DNA from 2 places in the Salinicoccus sp. RF5 genome. Region 2 is predicted to be linked to the other one. Evidence: riboswitches for the same ligand, from Rfam matches in the RefSeq annotation. Region 2 holds a riboswitch; the other holds the start of a gene.
What was found. A riboswitch is a leader RNA that binds a small molecule or an ion and turns the genes downstream of it on or off. The one in region 2 is predicted to bind S-adenosylmethionine.
Positions count from the first base shown of each region.

Region 1 (7,556 bases), on a different contig from region 2:
TTGACTGTCTGGCAGAACAGATCATAATCTGCGAGAATCGGTTTGCCTGTCAGCGGATCGATGGTGATTTTTCCATTGATGTTGAATACATTGTTCAGGATGTCATTTGTCAGCACATCGGTCGGATGGCCACTTTCTATGATTTCACCCTGATCCATGATGATGAGGTGATCGGAATATTTTATTGCGTGGTTGATGTCATGCAGCACCATCACGACCGTCTGCTTCGTCTGTTCATTCAGCCGTTTGACGATGTTAAGTGTCTCAAGCTGGTGGTGGATGTCGAGGTATGTCGTCGGTTCGTCGAGCAGCAGGACATCTGCCCCCTGTGCGAGGAGCAGGCTGATCCATACGCGCTGTGCCTGACCGCCTGAGAGCTCGCTCATCATGCGGTCACTGAACTCGATGGCGCCGGTCTCCTTGAGCGCCCAGTCGATGATCTTATAGTCGTCCGGTTTCAGGCTCTGGAACCGTTTCAGGTGCGGATACCGGCTGAAGCTCACCAGGTCGCGCACTTTGACATCATACTGGAGGCGGTTCTTCTGGGAGAGTATGCCAACCTTTTTGGCGACATCCTTCGACTTCATCTGACGGATATCCATATCGTTGATATAGACACCGCCCTCCTTGGCTGAGATGATTCTCGAAATCGTCTTCAGCATCGTCGACTTGCCGCAGCCGTTCGGGCCGATGATGGTCGTCACCTTGCCCTCCACCAGCTCCATATTGATGCGATTGAGGATCGTGCGCTCATTCAGTTCGACTTTTATATCTTTCAGCATTACACTCGTCATCCATGACACCTGCCTATTTTTATTTCGTCAATGCGTCTACAATGATCTCCTTCTGGTATTCCAATGAATAAGGGTCGTTATAGTAGAATGTCGGGGAATCGAATTCGATGACATTGTCATTCTGTACAGCGTCGAGGCCGTTCCATACTTCCGTGTCCTTGTAGGCGTTGTCCGCACCGGAATCACCCGTGCCGACGAACATGTAGTCGCCCGCATATTTCTCTATCTCCTCAGCGGAAATCTTCTTCCAGCCGGTTTCGACGACTTCGTCCTGGACGGCTTCAGGCACTTTTACATCCAGCCCCTGATAGATGATTTCGGTGCCGCGGCCCCAGTTTGTACCATATACATATATGTCTTTGGCGAACTGCTCTATGACGCTTGCGGTTGTATCTTCACCGATGGCCTCCTGGACCACTTCACGGTCCGCTTCAAGTTCTGCTTCCCAGTTCTCGATCCACTCTTCCGCCTTCTCTTCATTGCCTGTAATCTTACCTAGTTCCCTATGGATGTCAAGATAGTTCCACTTGGCATAATCGATTGGAATTGTAGGAGCTACCGCTTCCAGTTTATCTAAATTTTCGTCGGAATTAAAGGTAATTATCAAATCCGGGTCAACGTTCATCACCTGTTCAATATTCCCCTCTTCAATCAGCTCGATGCCCTCAGTGTATGGCTCAAGCACTTCGCTTTCCGTCACCCTCGCATGCGCGCCGACGACGTTGGCATCCATGTGCATCAGATTCCCGAAATAGCTCATCCCGAGGATGACGATGCGCTGTGGATCTTCAGGAATCTCTATCTCCTCGCCTGCATCAGTCGTGTAGGAGACCATGCCGCTTGAAGCATCCTCTGCCGAACCTCCGCTCGTCTCTCCTGCTGCCGATTCATCCGTCGCTTCTTCTGACGATTCCTCTGAATTGCCACATGCTGCAAGAACCAGTACCATAAGTATTGCGAATAACCCGATGAACTTTTTCATTTTTCTACCCCGCTATGATTTATTTGAGTTGTCGATATTGATAATCATTCTCATTGACTATATAATAAACGAGAATAGGGGAAATTTCAATAGAAATGGGGAATGGCCATGAATATTTCTGACACACTCATCATCGGCGGAGGGCCTGCAGGTTTGTATGCAAGTTTCTATGCAGGGCTGCGCGGCATGAGTGTCCAGCTCATCGATCATCATTCGGAACTTGGCGGAAAACTCAATATATATCCCGAGAAGATAATTTGGGACATCGGCGGCATCCCCCCTCAGCCGGCTGAGGATATCAAACAACAGATGATCACCCAGGCAAAGACCTTCCACCCTGAAATCCATGTCTCGACGACATGCCAATCGGTCATCCGCCACGCGGACCACTTCGAAACCGTAACCGACCGGGGATCCTTCTACAGCCGGACACTGATCATCGCCTCCGGACGCGGCATCTTCACTCCAGTCAGGTTGAAGATCGAAGGCGCTGAAGCATACGAACTGACGAACCTTCACTATACCGTCAAAAGGCTCGAACGCTTCAAAGACCGGAATGTGCTCATCTCAGGCGCCGGCAATACGGCGGTCGACTGGGCGGATGCACTCTCGGAAGTCGCTGCCTCGGTCACGATGGTCTACAGGAGTGAAGAAATGAAGGGGCATGAAGCGATGATCGCCTCCCTTCACCGGAAAGATAATATTCAGATGTGCGCGCAGTGTGCAATAGAGATGCTCCATCCGAACGATGCCGGTGATGCCATCGCCTCGGTCAAACTCAATAATGGTCTGTCACTCGATGTCGACGATGTCCTTGTCAGCCACGGCTATGAATCAAACTGTGAATTCCTCAACTCCCTTGAAGGCGACATCAGGTACAACGACCATCAGATGATCAAGACCCATGATGTCGCGGACACACCCGTGCCCGGCATCTATGCCTGTGGTGACCAGATCGTCTATGACGGCAAAGTCCGGCTGATCGCCGGATGCTTCACAGAAGCCGCCCAGGCAGCCAATCATGCGAAGACATTCATCAAATCGGATGCCCCTGAAGATGGCATGGTCTCCTCACACAATGACATCTTCAAGGAAAAGAACAAGGCTCTGATCCGGAAGATGCACTGATAGGTCAGTAGAACTCGCATGTCGGGCTTGACGCAGTTATTCCGGCAGAGCAGACCGTCATCTTTATGGCAGCGAAAGCTGCCTCTTTTTATTGTACCTCCACTAGCTTCAATGTAAGTTTGACCGGGCTTCTTTCAACACATACATCCCTCATCAATCCAGCATATATGCCAGCTTTTCAGATATTTTCCTCGGCTCACTCATACTGTCGAACTCGAATTTTTCGCCATTTATGAAGACCGTCGGCACAACCAGAATTGAACGCTCCAGCGCCTCCTTTGTAATATCGAGGCTCAAGTTCATCGTACTCCTCTGCTCCTGGCAGCCATACTCCTGCTCCATCATCTGTTCGATTTCCCCGCTGTCGAGATGCGCCCATTCCTTCTGTGTCAGGAACAGGGACTTCATGATTTCATATGCTTCATTGGGCTGGTTATAGTCCAGAAAAAGGTTGGCTATCGTACCATGGAGCAGCCGCACCTTCGGTTTGTCATAGTGCTTTATGGTGTATCGTACTTCCCCCGATTCGACACGCGGCATCACAGCTTCGTGGGCAGCCAGAAAAAAGTTGTGGCAATACGGACAGGCGGTGTTCAGAAAAACTTCAACATGCTTTTTGGCCCCATCCCGTCCAAAGCTTAAAGGTGGTGCATATTCCATACTCATGGTATCCCCTCCACTATTTTATTTTTGCCATTCAAGTATAGAGCAAGGTGCAATCGATGTGAAGATTCATGTCATCACCCGAATTGTTTGGAATAAACAAAATATTTCCTGTTGACAGTGTGGACGAAAGGCGGTAAAGTTTGTCTTAAATTAAATTGAGATGATTCTTATCCAGAGAGGTGGAGGGACTGGCCCTTTGAAGCCTCGGCAACAGCCTTAGCCGGCCCGTGCCAATTCCAGAAGCGTAATTGCTTGAAGATAAGAAGAGATGTATTCCTGCCCTCTTCTTCTATGAAGTGGGCTTTTTTATTTCTCATGACCATCATCAAACCATTGGAGGCTGTTCACCATGAAGGATAATACACGGGGCAATCCACTCGCACTGCTCCCACTGCTCATTTTTGTCGCACTGTTCATCGGTACTGGCATCATCACCCGGGACTTCCAAGCGATGCCGATCACCGTTGCACTCATCGTCGCCATCGTTGCAGCGATGCTGATAAAACCGAAAGACCGTCTGAATGAGAAGATCGGTATCGTGACCCAGGGTGCCGGACGGGAGAACATCATGCTGATGGTGCTCATCTTCCTACTCGCCGGCGCATTCTCGCAGGTCGCAGAGAATATGGGGGCTGTGGAGTCCACAGTCAATCTCGGCCTGTCACTCCTGCCGAGCAATCTGCTGCTGATCGGCCTGTTCATCATCTGCTGCTTCATCTCCATTTCGATGGGGACCTCAACGGGTACTGTCGTAGCACTTGCCCCCATCGCCATCGGCATAGCCGGACAGACGGATCTTTCACTGGCCCTTGCACTTGCCACAGTCATCGGCGGCGCCATGTTTGGGGACAACCTGTCGGTCATTTCCGATACGACGATCGTTTCCACACAGTCCCAGGAGGTCAAGATGTCTGATAAGTTCAAGACGAATTTCTTCATTGTGCTGCCGGGCGCCATCGCAACAGTCATCATACTCTGGTTCATCTCGTCCGGACAGTCGACGACCCCCGCGACGGATCTCGACTACAACCTGTTAAAAGTACTGCCCTACCTCGCTGTTCTGATAATCGCACTGCTCGGGGTCAATGTATTGATCGTCCTTTCCGGAGGCATTGTCTTTGCCGGACTCGTCGGCTTCCTTGACGGGTCCTATACATTCACATCATTCGTCACTGCTGCCGGCGAAGGTATCGGCAATATGCAGAACATTTCCATCATCGCCATACTGATCGGCGGACTCATCGCACTGATCCAGCATTACGGCGGCATCGACTACCTGCTCCACTTCATCACGAGCAGGATCCGCTCCAGAAGAGGTGCAGAGTTCGGGATCGCTTCACTCGTCAGTGCAACAGATCTCAGCACCGCCAACAATACGATTTCCATCATCATCACGGGACCCCTGGCCAAAGACATTGCCGATGAATATGGTGTCGACCGGAGGAAGTCCGCGAGCATCCTCGATATCTTCGCCGCCGCCTTCCAGGGACTCATCCCCTACGGCGGACAGATGCTCGCTGCGGCAGGCCTTGCAGCCATTTCACCCGTCGCCATGATTCCGTATTCCATCTATCCCGCGATGCTCCTGATCTGTGGCATCATCGCGATACTCATTGGTTTCCCACGGAAACTTAATGCGTAACGGATGTCGTCTATTCACAGTCGCAGCGTTTCCGACTGCGAGTTAGGCTCCCAATTCACCATCGCAACCGAAACGATGGCAAGTTAAACCGCTAATTCACCATCGCAATCGAAACGATGGCAAGTTAAACCGCTAATTCACCATCGCAACCGAAACGATGGCAAGTTAAACCGCTAATTCACCATCGCAGCCGAAACGATGGCAAGTTAAACCGCTAATTCACCATCGCAGCCGAAACGATGGCAAGTTAAACCGCTAATTCACCATCGCAGCCGAAACGATGGCAAGTTAAACCGTTAATTCACCATCGCAGCCGAAACGATGGCAAGTTGGACGAAAAACACTCCCCCATCAAAAATGACCTGATCCTCTTAGGACCAGGTCATTTTTCGTTTGATTCCAAAATTATTCAGGCTGTGTCATTTCAAATGCCGTCAGGACCATCATCTTCACGCCGTCGATGAAGCTGTCTTCATCGATGCCGAACTTCGGATGGTGGTGTGGATATTCCATATCCTTCTCCTTGTTGCCTGCACCGATCCAGGCATAGGTCGCCGGTATGATGCGGGAGAAGGCGGCGAAGTCTTCCCCGCCCATTGCGAGCGGATACTCAAATACCTTGTCCCCAAATTCCTCTGTCGCCATCCTTCTGACCCTGTCCGTCACAGCATCTTCATTCACTACAGCAGAATAGCCGTAGTTGAATGAAAAGTCATAAGTTGCCCCGTACATGTCGCAGACGCCTTTGACCGCCTTTTCCATACGCTCTCTGACCATCTCCCGTGTCTCATCATTGATGGTGCGCACGCTGCCTTCGAGCATGGCGTTGTCCGGGATGATGTTCTTCGCACTGCCGGCATGGAATTTCGTCGTCGAGATGACGGCGGAATCGAGCGGTGAAGCAATCCGTGAAATGATCGTCTGGAACTGGCTGATGATCTGACCGCCGATGACGATCGGGTCGATCGAGTTCTCGGGCTGTGAGGCATGTCCGCCCCGTCCCTGGATTTTCAGGTCGAATGTGTCGGAATTCGATGTGATCGGTCCGTTCGTGATGCCGATCTTGCCGGTCGGTATCGGCGTGAACAGGTGCTGCCCATAGATGAAGTCGAGATCATCAAAAAGTCCGGTAGCCACCATTTCCTGCGCCCCGCCCGGCGGTTCCTCCTCAGCATGCTGGAAGATCAGATAGACTTCGCCGTGAAGGTCATCGATATTCTGCACGAGCACTTTGGCGGCACCGAGCAGGATGGCTGCGTGTCCGTCGTGGCCGCATGCATGCATCACACCTTCCTTCTCGGAGACGAAATCGATATCGCTCCTCTCCTCCTGTATCTGGAGGGCATCGATGTCTGCACGGAGCCCGATCTTCCGTCCCGGCTTCGCTCCCCTGATGATGCCGAGGACGCTCGTTTCCGTCGGCTGGGAGATTTCAATGTCCCCCATCTTTTCAAGTTCCGACTTTATATAGCTGCTTGTCCAATGTTCCTGGAATGACAGTTCAGGATGCTTGTGCATGGTGCGGCGCCATGTGACGACTGCTTCCATTACTTTTTCAATCTGTTGTTGCAGGTTCATTTTCCATTCTCCTCAATTATCAAGATTCAGGCAGGTAGATCGGTCCGTCGATACCGAGAGGTATGCCGATCAGGTACCATACAATGAGTAGTATCGTCCATGCGAAGAACAGGACGATCGAATACGGCAGCAGGGCCGACAGCAGTGTGCCGAGTCCGGCGTTCTTATCGTAACGCTGCGCAAATGCGAGCAGCAGCGGCAGATACGGCAGCATCGGTGTGATCGGATTCGTGAATGAATCGCCGATACGGTAGAGCATCTGCGTGAATGCCGGGTCATAGCCGAGCAGCATGAACATCGGTACGAACACCGGGGCCAGGATGGCCCATTTTGCCGAGGCGCTGCCGATCAGCAGGTTGATGAGGCCAGCCAGCAGGATGAATCCGATGATGAGCGGAATGCCGGAGGCGTTCACCGCCTCAAGCGCGTTCGCACCCTTGATGGCAATGATCGGCCCGAGGTTGCTCCAGCTGAAGTAGGCGAGCATCTGGGCGGCGAAGAATACGAGGACGACATAGCTTCCCATCGTACCCATCGCATCCCCGAGCATGCTGCCGAAGTCCTTCGTCGAACGGATTGTGCCGGCCTTGAGGCCATAGACGAGGCCCGGGACGAAGAAGAAGATCGTCAATATGAATATGATTGAATTCATGAACGGCGAATCCTGGATGATGGAGCCCGTTTCAGCATTACGGAATATCGCATTCTCAGGTAGGAGGAACACCATGAAGATAATGAATGTCAGGAGTGCGGAGATGTTCGCCCA
Region 1 is NZ_JAJGRC010000002.1:289,163-296,718, reverse strand. Features, by position in the region: gene LLU09_RS08375 (ABC transporter ATP-binding protein) at 1-794, opposite strand, end outside; gene LLU09_RS08370 (ABC transporter substrate-binding protein) at 814-1,776, opposite strand; gene LLU09_RS08365 (NAD(P)/FAD-dependent oxidoreductase) at 1,885-2,904, shown strand; gene LLU09_RS08360 (thioredoxin domain-containing protein) at 3,058-3,570, opposite strand; SAM riboswitch class I at 3,735-3,835, shown strand; gene LLU09_RS08355 (Na+/H+ antiporter NhaC family protein) at 3,920-5,212, shown strand; gene LLU09_RS08350 (amidohydrolase) at 5,618-6,790, opposite strand; gene LLU09_RS08345 (AbgT family transporter) at 6,810-7,556, opposite strand, start outside.
Region 1: linked by a shared signal. The riboswitch ahead of LLU09_RS08355 (Na+/H+ antiporter NhaC family protein) and the one ahead of LLU09_RS02960 (methionine ABC transporter ATP-binding protein) in region 2 are both predicted to bind S-adenosylmethionine.

Region 2 (7,556 bases):
AGTAGAGGAGCCTGGCATTATCGAGCTCATCGTCCGGCAACCTATCGTAATCCGGCAGGTACCCGTTTTCGGGAAGAAGCGGAAGATCATAGACCTCCCCGCGTGCAAGCCTCACGCCGGCCGCGTAGTCCGGATAGCCCGGGTTCGGCAGATAGACACCCTCGCCCGGTTCGATGAACAGCATCGGAAACTGGACCAGGGCACTTTTCGTACCATAGAGTATCGCTATATTATGCTCTGAAAGTTCCACACCATACTGGTCGGAGTAGAACCTGATGATCGCATCCTTGAAGGACTGCTTCCCTCTGAAAAGACCGTACCGCTGGTTCTCTTCATTATATAGGGCATCGGACGCCGCATCCAGGATCGGGCCCGGCGTCTCCCCATCCGGGATGCCGACCGCCAGGTTGATCAGCGGCAGTGGACCCTGTTCCACATTGCTCGCCATCGCTGTTTTGAAATAGCTGGGTGGTATGCTCTCAATCAGTCTGTTTGCCATTAGAATCCCTCCGGTTTATCGAAGCCCTGGAACTGATTGTCTATCGTCTGTTTAAAATGCTCAGACTCGACGGCTTCGATCAGGGAACGGGAAAGTTCCGTCTCCTCATCCTCTGCATTGATGACAATCTGGTTCCGGAAATTCTCGTTCATATTCTCAAGCTGCAGTGCATCCGCCAGATCCATGCCGCTTGCCAGGGCGAAGTTGCCTGGCACAAGCGAGAGTCCAATCTGATCTACACTCCTCGGCAGCTGACCCGAATCCTGGTAGACGAACTCGAGGTTCTTATTGTTCTGAAGGATGTCTTCTTCTTCGATGGCCAGCATATTGGCATCTTCAGCTATTTCTATCAGTCCTGCGTCCATCAGTGTCTGGAACCCTCTGGAGGAATTGACCGGATCGAGCGGCAATGCGACTTCGCTGCCATTCTCAATCTCTGCGATGGAATCAAACTCGCTGGAATAGAGCCCCATCGGTGCAGTCGGCACCTGGATCAGGTTGATGAAGTCGGTGCCATTTTCGTTGTTGAAGTCCTGCATGAACGACTTGTTCTGATAGAGGTTGGCATCGAGGTCGCCATTATGCAGCGCATTGTTCGGCTGGATGTAATCCGTATATTCGACGATTTCCACCACATAACCCTGCTCTTCAAGTGCCGGCTTCAGTGCAAAGTTCACCATATCACTGTACGGCCCCGTTGATGCACCGATTGTAATGACCTCGCCCTCCCCTTCATAGAGCAGGGCGCTCGATCCGATGATCACTGCCAGTGTCGAAGCAAGAAATATCAATATTCCGCGCATATCAGTTCCCCTCCTGTCTTTGGCTCAAGTAGTCCCCAATGAGCTGTATCAGCTGGACGATGATGATCAGCACGACGACTGTCGCAACCATCGTCACCGTATCATAGCGGTAATAGCCATATCTGATGGCAAGGTCGCCGATGCCGCCCCCGCCGACCACCCCCGCCGTTGCACTGAATGCGACGATGGAGATGATCGTCAGCGTAATCGCCTGGGTGATCCCGCGTTTCGATTCCGGAATCAGGACGTCCGTCACGATCAGCCATAGGGAGGCACCACCGGCGATGCTCGCCTCAATGACACCCGTATTGACGCCGTTGAAGCTTGTTTCAACAAGCCGTGCAAACAGCGGGATGGCTGCGAGCGACAACGCCACGCTCGCAAATACAGGACCATGCGAACTGTTCGTCAGCCATGTCGCAATCGGCATGATTGCGACGATCAGTATGATGAATGGGAATGAGCGGATGACGTTGGTCACTGCGCCCAGAAACTGGTTTAAAGGCTTTATCCGAAACAGCAGCGGATTCGCCGTGATATAGAGCAGTATGCCGAGCGGCAGCCCGAGCAGCACCGCAAAGAAGATGGAGATGGAAACCATCAGTGTCGTCTCAAGCAGTGCACGGTAAAGGAGCGGTGCAATCTCAGTCAATCTCTGCATAGATTTCAGCCCTTTCTATTCCTTTGGATTCATCGATGAAGCTTTTCAGACGCGCTATTTCGTCCGGTTCGCCCTTGATGTGGAGCATCAGGAAGCCGAGAGGCATATCATGTATGTATTCGATGCGTCCGTTCAGAATGCTGATGTCACATTCAAAATGGCGGTAGAGCTGGTTCACATAGTTCGCCTCAGCATGCTCGTTGAGGAATTTGATCGTAATCACTTCGGAACGATCGTTCACCTCGATATGGGAAGGGATGACAAAATCATATATATCCTGTACGAAGCCCCTCGTCACATCATGCTTCGGATGGCTGAATATGCTGTAGACGTCATCGATCTCTACAACTTCACCTTCCGTCATGACGCCGACACGGTCTGCAACTTCCTTTATGACTTCCATTTCATGGGTGATCAAGACGATTGTGATGCCAAGCTCCCTATTGATCCGCTTCAGAAGTTTCAGGATGGTCTTCGTCGTATCGGGGTCTAGTGCACTGGTCGCTTCATCGCACAGCAGGACATCCGGATGGTTCGCAAGGGCCCGTGCGATGCCGACACGCTGCTTCTGGCCGCCGCTCAGATTTTTCGGATAGCTGTCCGCCTTGTCGCCGAGTCCGACAAGGTCGAGAAGTTCCTCGATCCGTCCCCGCGTTTTCTTTTTGTCATACTTGCTTGCCTTAAGAACGAATTCAATATTCTGATAGACCGTCTTCGATTCGATCAGATTGAACTGCTGAAAGATCATGCCGATTTTCTGCCGGCGGATTCTGAGGTCCTCCCCCGTCAGACTTCCAAGCTCAGTCCCGTTCACGTTCACTTTGCCGGAACTCGGTGCCTCAAGCAGATTGATCAGTCTGAGCAGCGTACTCTTCCCTGCCCCGCTAAAGCCGATCAGTCCAAATATCTCCCCTTCCTCTATCGTCAGGGAAAGTTTTTTCAAAGCCTCGATCCTCTTCCCCTTGACCTCATATGTCTTCGACACATCTTCAAGCACAATTGCCATTCCACCACTTCCTTCCTAAAAATGAAAAGCCACCTGCCCAAAGGCAAATGGCTTCGATCGTTTATCTGCCAAGCCTGCGGCTTGCGGGATTTAGCACAGTGCCTTACGGCCTGTTGCTGAAGCTTCACAGGGCCCAATCCCTCCACTTCTCTGGATAAAAGTATTCAATTGAATGCTCATCACTCTACATTAATGTGGGAGAAAAGTCAAATTTCAAAATATTTTCTCCCACAGTTATTCCACTCCGGATACATGGGCCACCTGCATGGTGTACATCTTGGCGTATTCTCCGCCCGATTTGAGGAGGGCCTCATGACTGCCCCGCTCGACAATACGTCCGGCATCAAGCAGGAGGATCTGATCTGCATGCTGGATCGTCGAGAGTCTGTGTGCAATGATGAATGTCGTCCGATTCCGGCTTACGACCTTCATGGCATGCTGGATCATCTGCTCCGTCTCCGAATCGATGTTGCTTGTCGCCTCATCCAGTACGAGCACCTTCGGATCGAACACCAAGGCACGTGCGAATGAAATCAGCTGCCGTTCCCCAAGGGACAGTGTCGAACCGCGTTCTGCAAGTTCTGTATGCACGCCATCCGGCAGCCTGGAGAGCATTTCAGCTCCACCCACACTCACGAGCGCCGCCTCTGCCTCCGCTTTCGTAATATCGGTATTGTTCAGCCTGAGGTTGAACAGCAGCGTCCCGCTGTAGATGAAGGGATCCTGGAGCACAATCGACATGTACTGCCTCAAAGACTGCTTGCCGATGGTTCGGATATCCCTGCCATCGAACCGTATGGTGCCCCCGGTCGGGTCATAGAACCGCATCAGCAGGTTGATGATCGAACTTTTGCCGGACCCTGTATGGCCGACAAGTGCCACCGTCTCTCCCGGTGATACTTCCATATTGATGTCCTCAAGCATCTGATTTTTGCCGTCATATGAAAAACCAACCCGTTCGAAGGCGATATGTCCATCAAATTCGCCAAGCACACCCGTGTCATCCTCTTCTGCCTGAGCATCCAGCAGTTCGAACACTTTGAGCGCTGCCACCCGCGCCTGTTCATATATATCCAATTGGCGGATGATCTCGAACAACGGGTTGAAGTAGCGTGTAATATAGTCGACCAGGATATACATCGTCCCGACCGACAGGGCTGCCGACCCGTCGAGGAAAGCGGAGGCGAATATATAGACCAGCACAGCGAACAGCAGGGAACGGAAGGTCCCCATAAGGTTCTCTCCAGTGGCACTTTCAAGTCTGATCAGGCTGTTCGAACTTCTGACATAGCCATCGTTCAGATTTTTGAACTCCTCCGTCACCTGGGATTCCCGGTTGAAGGTCTGGATGATCGGCATGCCGCTGATCGACTCATTCAGCATGGCGTTGATGTCGCTGTTCCGCTCCCGCCGCATATGATTGTACCCTTCCGAATACTTCCTGTAGAGCACCATCCATATGAGGACGAGAGGGATGACCATGAGCATGGCAAGTCCCGCCCAGAAGTTGATGAAGAATGTCACTGCCGTAATGCCGCCGATGGTCAGAGTGCTCACCAGAAACATCGGCAGCACCTCTGAGAACATATGCAGGATGGATTCCGTATCATTCGTGATTCGGGCAACCACCTTGCCGGCCGGCAGATCGTCGAAGTAGCGGATCGGCAGCTTCTGCACATGCCGGAAGACATCGTTGCGGATGTCCTGCACTACGAGGGCACCCGATTTCTGCAGCACGATTTCCTGCAGGTAGCTGAAGATGGCGTGCATCATCTTGATGCTGAGGAATACGCCAAGGAGCTGGTAGATCGGCAGCATTTCTATCTCCCCTGTACCATCCTGTATATGACGGTCGAGGATCTGCATGGCAATAAAAGGCCCGAGCAGTTCGAATCCGACCATCAGCACCATGAGCGATATCCCCAGGATGAAATGCCTTCGGAACTTAAAGGCATAGCCCATTAATATTTTCATTTCCTTCATGTCGATGCACCCCCCTTCAGATAATAGTCGTTCTGCCGGCTGTACCAGCCATCTGAAGCGGACAACTCATCATGGGTCCCCATCTCTATGATCCGGCCGTCATCCAGGACAACGATCAGGTCAGCATGCTGGATGGCAGACAGCCTGTGTGTCACGATGATGGTCGTCTTATCTGTACGATTCCTACGGATGCCGTCGATGATCCTCTTTTCCGTTTTTGCATCCACGGCACTGAGGGCGTCATCCAGGATCAGTATATCCGGATCCCGAATCAGACTCCGTGCAATGGAGATCCGCTGCTTCTGGCCGCCGCTCAGGGCGATGCCCTTTTCACCAACCATCGTCTCGAGTCCCTCGGGCATCCGCTTGAGATCCTGATCGAGCGCACTAAGATGGATTGCATCCTCAAGCTGTGCCTCAGTCGCCCCGGGATTTCCGAACAGGATGTTCTCCCGTACCGTCCTTGAGAAGAGGATGTTCTCCTGGGAGACATACCCCACCTTCTCCCGCAGTGTTCCCCGGTCAAGCTCCGCTATCGGCCGGCCATCAATGACCAGCCTCCCCTGCCCTTCAGGATAGAACTTCAGAAGCTGTTTGATGAGCGTCGATTTACCGCTGCCCGTCCTGCCGACAATGCCGAGCGTCTGACCGCTTTTTAGCGTGAGTGATACATCGGCCAGGTTCGTTCTGCCACTCAGTGGATACTGGAACGAGACGTGGTCGAAATCCATATTTGATTCCTGGATTCCATGCACGCCACTATCATTCACATCATCCTCCATATCCAGAACACTGTTGATGCGTGTCAGCGAAGCATTTCCCCGCTGCATGACATTAAACAGCATGCCGACGGCGAACATCGGCCATATCAGCATGTTCAGATAGACATTGAAGGCCACAATGTCTCCGACAGTTATGAGGCCGCGGTTCGCAAGCACTGCGCCATAGCCGAATGCGACCATGAAGCTGAATGTCGTGACGATGATCGTCAACGGCTGGAATAATGCATCAAGACGCTCCACTTTCATGAATTTCTCCAGATAGTCGTCCGTCATCCCCCTGAACCGTCTGTTCTCGGCTCCCTCCTGCACATAGCTCCGTGTGAGCTTCACCCCTTCCACGATTTCGAGCACCGAATCGTTCATAGATCCAAACGCCTCCTGGCTCTCCGTATGCGCCTCGTTGATCCTTTTGCCGAGTCGCTGCTCGACAATCGCCAATATCGGCAGCGGCAACAGTGCAAAGAAAGTCAGCTGCCAGGAAATCGTGAATCCCATGACCAGTATGATCGTCAGCATGAAAGTCGTCGCATCCACCAGGGTCAAAAGTCCCATGCCAGCGGCCTGATTTACGCTCTTCAGGTCGTTCGTCGCCTTCGCCATCAGGTCGCCCGTCCGATTGCGTTCATAGAAGCTCGGCGACATGAGCAGGAACTTCCGCATCAGCTTCATCCTGATGATGCTTTCGATCTTCACCGCCCCGTCGAAGAGCAGATAGGCCCATAGATATGTCGCCACGTAAGTCAGTATGGTCACCACGATGAATACACCGACCAGCTGCCACATCAGGCGCTCCGTCATTTCCCCACCGGCAATGGCATCGATGGTCCAGCCAATCAGCTGCGGCGGAATGATTTCAAGGATATTCGCCACAAGCAGTACAAGTACGATTGTCGTATACTTCCATTTATGTTCTCCAAAATACCATTTCAATTTCCATAAAAAATCAAACATGATATCACCACCCTGTCCGAAACCAGGGATTCAATCCACAATTACAGTCGATGGTCCCCTCTGGTTTTCCTTGTTGTGTTATTCGTTGGTGTCATAGCGTCAAACTGTCTTATGCAAATTGAAGATACCACATCATCAGCCCCTTGTTTACAGAATTTTCTTAAAAATGACATCAAAAAAAGTGCGCACTCCATTTGTGCACACTCATTACGAGCATAAAAATAGAGAGGCGGCAGCCTCCCTACAACAGATAAGAAATAATATATATGATATCTAGATCCAACCGGAATGATTAGAATCTATCAAAGGAGGCAACACTATAAAATTGGTTTACGGATGAAAGAATTACATTAATCATCGGTTTGACCTCCTTGTTATGTCATTTTTAAGTCATATTTATAATATCCCAAACTATTTCGGTTTTCAACAGAATTTACAAATATTACAGAGTTGTAATCGATTTGTAATGTTTAAAATCGCACTTTACCAGTCTGAAGTGAAGAAAAGATCGTATTTTTCATAATCTATGAACTTGGCGTGATAGAAGTCACAGGCGGCTTGGTGGATATAGTTATGGTATATCCGGTCATACTCATATGAACCAAAGAAAGGACCAGGGAATGCAGGCATAAGCAAATTTGCTTTTTCAGGAGAATGGCGGATTTCATTAAGTAAAAGATACAGTTCATTCACCATTTCTAATGACAACTTTATTTTTCCACAGTTTTCAAGACTGAAATGCTTCACAAAGTAACCCTGCAATGCGTTGAATTTCCGATAGTAACTATATTCGATGACTTCATTGGTTTCACGTTCCTGAAGATAAAGATACATATCCAATCCCATCTACCCACTCCTCATTTAATGAAAT
Region 2 is NZ_JAJGRC010000001.1:536,452-544,007, forward strand. Features, by position in the region: gene LLU09_RS02945 (aminotransferase class I/II-fold pyridoxal phosphate-dependent enzyme) at 1-499, opposite strand, end outside; gene LLU09_RS02950 (MetQ/NlpA family ABC transporter substrate-binding protein) at 499-1,302, opposite strand; gene LLU09_RS02955 (methionine ABC transporter permease) at 1,304-1,963, opposite strand; gene LLU09_RS02960 (methionine ABC transporter ATP-binding protein) at 1,947-2,969, opposite strand; SAM riboswitch class I at 3,028-3,130, opposite strand; gene LLU09_RS02965 (ABC transporter ATP-binding protein) at 3,204-4,952, opposite strand; gene LLU09_RS02970 (ABC transporter ATP-binding protein) at 4,949-6,685, opposite strand; gene LLU09_RS02975 (hypothetical protein) at 7,169-7,531, opposite strand; gene radC (RadC family protein) at 7,543-7,556, opposite strand, start outside.